DNA from 2 places in the Clostridium sp. CTA-5 genome. Region 1 is predicted to be linked to the other one. Evidence: predicted binding sites of a transcription regulator. Region 1 holds the regulator's gene; the other holds the start of a gene.
The links. Region 1 encodes HrcA, which represses chaperone genes, less so after heat shock. Its sites were predicted from a motif close to TGTTAGCACTCNNNNNNNNNGAGTGCTAACA; they were not measured.

Region 1 (2,215 bases):
ATTGTCATACTCAGCAGTCACTCTTAACAATCTATCATTTAATGCTTCTATTTCTTCTTTTAATTTTTTATTTTCTTCTTTGTGTTTTTTTAGCATCTCAAGCTCATCCTCTTCATTATTTGAATCTTGATTTAAAGTTTGATTTTCTTTATTATCCTGTGTCACATCTATCTCTTCTTCATTAGATTCAATATTTTCTTCTTTTACATCTTCAATTGTTTCATCAATATCTACATTATTTTCTAACTTTTCATCGTTGTATTCCATTATTGTAAATACACTCCTTCTCTCTATCTTATAATCTATAAGCGTTGATTTTTTAAAATATTATTTAATTCTTTTACAATTTCAGCCATTATTACTATTACTCTTGAATAATTAATTCTTCTTGGACCAATTAATCCAATTGTACCAATAGGCCTATCCCCTAAAGAATATTCAGCTGATATTACGCTACATTCTTTAGCTTGTGGCTTATAATTTTCTTCCCCTATTCTAATTGTAATATCATCACTTGTTTGAAATAAATCTTTTAGCGCTTCTTTATCATTTAAAAGAGCAAGCATTTCTTTAGCTTTTTCAATATCATTGTATTCTGGATAGTTAAAAATATTAGTTGTTCCTTCCATAATTACATCTGATGAATCTGACTCATTTAATGTTTCATATAAAGCAGGTAAAAGTGCATTAAATACTTCATCATACCCACATAAATCTTCTTTTAATTGATTAATAACTTCAAGATTAATTTTTTCTATTGAAAGGTTAACAAGTCTTCTATTAATCATGGCATTTATTTTATTTAACTCTTCAATAGCTGGAACATTATTAATTCTAAGCATATGATTCTTTATAACTCCTGTATCTGTTAAAATCACTGATACTAAAGTATGATTATCTATCTTTAATAGCTGAACTGACTTAATAATGCTTTTTTTAACCGAAGGTGTTTGCATAACACAAGTTAAATTAGTTAATTCTGATAACAAAGCACTAGTCTGTCTAACTATTTTATCAACTTCTAACATTGCAGAATCAATAATATATTGTTTTATCCTCATATCTTCTTCAGGTGTTAAAAACTGGTTTACCATTAGCTTATCAACATATAATCTATATCCTTTACTAGATGGTATCCTTCCTGCTGAAGCATGTGGTTGTTCTAAGTATCCCATATCTTCAAGATCAGCCATTTCATTTCTAATCGTTGCAGAACCAACTCCTAAATCATACTTCTTGGCAATAGTTCTAGAACCAACAGGATCTCCAGTACGAATATAATCATTGATAATAGCTTGAAGTATTTTTATTTTTCTATCATCAATAGTCATAATCTCACCTCTTTTGTTAGCACTCACTATCCACGAGTGCTAATGACTATGTTTTAAATATATTATTTATCGTGTTTTTTGTCAATTCTATTTACATTTAATATTTTTTACCTCTGTTGATATATCATAGTTTTTAATCATTTATCTTTATTTTTCTCACTTTTACTTCTTTTTTCTATACTTAGCACATAAAACAAAATAATAAACCAAAGAAGTGTTGTATATTCCATGTCAAACAAGGAAGCAAGTTCAGTTAATAGTGAGCTATTAGCTAAATTTGCTGATGCAGTATGGCACAAAATAGACTGGCTTACTGGTATCTATTATTTTTTGAATGTGACTTATTATATTTTATAATATAAATTGACTCATTACACAATTAGAGACTTCTATCCCATGAGAAGTCAAATATATTCTCCCCTTATTACGAATTAATAATTCTTGTTTAATATTTCTATTAATAACATCTCCATAAACCTTATCTATATCTTGGTTAAAGCGTTTTTTAAACTCTTCCTCTTCTATTCCACTTATCATTCTAAGTCCCATAAACATAAATTCTTCCATATCATCATTAATATCATTTAAATGAATTTCTTCATCTACACTTTTATTATTTTCTATATTTAATATATAAGTTTCTATATCATCTAGATTTTTAATACGTTTTTTATCAATAAAAGAACTCGCTGACACTCCAAGACCTAAATATTCTTCCATTTTCCAATAGACTTTATTGTGAAAGCACTCTTTATTATTTATAGAAAAATTAGAAATTTCATATTGATTATAACCATTACTAGATAAAATTTTTTTTGTATAAGAATACATTTTCCTCTCTTCATCTTCTATTGGTAAATTAAGTTTATTACTATTATATAAAT
Region 2 (2,215 bases), on a different contig from region 1:
TCCTAGATTTAAAGGAGAAATAGTTTTACCTGACCCTAGAACGTCAGGAACAGGATATACTTTTTTATCTTATTTAGTACAAACTATGGGCAAAGAACAGGGATTAGATTTTTTTATGAAATTAAAAAATAATGTAGGACAATTTACTGATAGTGGATTTACCCCAGCTAAAAAGGTAGGGGTTGGTGAATACTTAATAACTGTTAACTTTATAAATCAACAACTTATAGTAAAAAATTCTGGATTTAAAATAGAATCTATTGTTCCTGATGATACAGGTTGGACAATATGTCCAATAGCTAAACTAAAAAATTGTTCAAATAGTAAGGAAGCAGAAGCATTTATAGAATATTGTACAACAAAGGAAGCCGGAAATGCACTTAATGACTTTTCAATGGCAGTACCTACAATTAGTCAAGCTAATGATTCAAATATAAAGAAAACTTTTGATTCAAATAAATTAAATAGCAAATATGATTTTAATAAAGCTGCAAAAGATAGAGAGGAATTACTAAAAGATTTAAATAAAATAATGTAAATTTAGAATTAATGAAGATAAATAATCATATATATTATGTAATTGATTATTTATCTTTATTATATTATAGATAATATTACTTCAATTGAATATAACTATAAAAATAAGTAAAAAATAATTATTAGGCAATTTAAAGATAAAAATATACTATATAAAAAACTATAAAAAAGTTAACATAATAAATAAAGAAATAAAAAAGAAAAATAGAGATAATTTAAGAAAATGAGAGAAAAGAGAATATAATTAAATATATTTAAGAAATAAAGCTTTATAATATTAGAAAAAATATTTGAATTATATGGTCATAAAGGATATTATAATAAATATATTAGCACTCGATGTTAATGAGTGCTAATACTTAAAATAAAAATAACAATTTTAATATATAGGAGGGACTTTTTATGAGAATTAAACCACTTGGAGAAAGAGTTGTAATTAAAAAGTTAGAAGCAGAAGAAAAAACTAAAAGCGGAATAGTTTTAACAGGTACTGCTAAGGAAGTACCACAAGAAGCAGAGGTTGTAGCTGTGGGTCCAGGAGCAGTAGTTGATGGAACTAGAATAGATATGGAAGTTAAAGTAGGAGACAAGGTATTATATTCTAGATATGCCGGTACTGAAGTAAAAGTAGACGGTGAAGAATATATGATATTAAAACAAGAAGATATATTAGCGATAGTTGAATAGGAGGGTGTTATAAATGGCTAAAATGTTAAAATTCGGAGAAGATGCAAGAAGAACTATGCAAATAGGTGTAGATAAACTAGCAGATACAGTTAAGGTTACATTAGGACCTAAAGGAAGAAATGTTGTTTTAGATAAAAAATTTGGATCACCTTTAATCACAAATGATGGTGTTTCTATAGCGAGAGAAATAGAATTAGAAGATCCATATGAAAATATGGGAGCTCAATTAGTTAAAGAAGTTGCAACTAAAACTAATGATGTAGCTGGTGATGGTACTACAACAGCAACTTTATTAGCTCAAGCTATAATTAGAGAAGGGTTAAAAAATGTTACTGCAGGCGCTAATCCTATGTTAATTAGAAATGGTATAAAAATAGCAGTAGAAAAAGCTGTTGAAGAAATTAAAAAAAATTCTAGACCTGTAGAAGGAAAAGAAGATATAGCTAGAGTTGCTGCAATTTCAGCTGCTGACGAAGAAATTGGTAAGTTAATAGCTGATGCTATGGAGAAAGTAGGAAATGAAGGCGTTATTACAATAGAAGAATCAAAATCTATGGGAACAGAATTAGATGTAGTTGAGGGTATGCAATTTGATAGAGGGTATGTATCACCTTATATGTCTACAGATACAGAAAAAATGGAGGCTTTATTAGACAATCCATATATATTAATAACTGATAAAAAAATATCAAACATTCAAGAAATACTACCTATATTAGAACAAATAGTTCAAGCGGGTAAAAAATTATTAATCATTGCTGAAGATATTGAAGGCGAAGCAATGGCAACATTAGTTGTTAATAAGTTAAGAGGAACATTTACTTGTGTTGCAGTAAAAGCACCAGGTTTTGGTGATAGAAGAAAAGAAATGCTACAAGATATTGCTATATTAACAGGTGGATCTGTTATAGCTGAAGAACTAGGAAGAGATTTAAAAGAGGTTACACTTGATATGCTAGGTCAAGCAGAAAGTGTTAAAGTAACTAAAGAA

Region 2: the regulator HrcA is predicted to act here: its motif matches at 865-895, upstream of groES (co-chaperone GroES).

Annotation. Positions count from the first base shown of each region.
Region 1 is NZ_BAAAAT010000010.1:67,101-69,315, reverse strand. It holds gene grpE (nucleotide exchange factor GrpE) at 1-267, opposite strand, end outside; gene hrcA (heat-inducible transcriptional repressor HrcA) at 303-1,331, opposite strand; gene ACYUET_RS15600 (hypothetical protein) at 1,560-1,688, shown strand; gene hemW (radical SAM family heme chaperone HemW) at 1,683-2,215, opposite strand, start outside.
Region 2 is NZ_BAAAAT010000006.1:32,218-34,432, reverse strand. It holds gene ACYUET_RS12590 (ABC transporter substrate-binding protein) at 1-538, shown strand, start outside; gene groES (co-chaperone GroES) at 940-1,224, shown strand; gene groL (chaperonin GroEL) at 1,238-2,215, shown strand, end outside.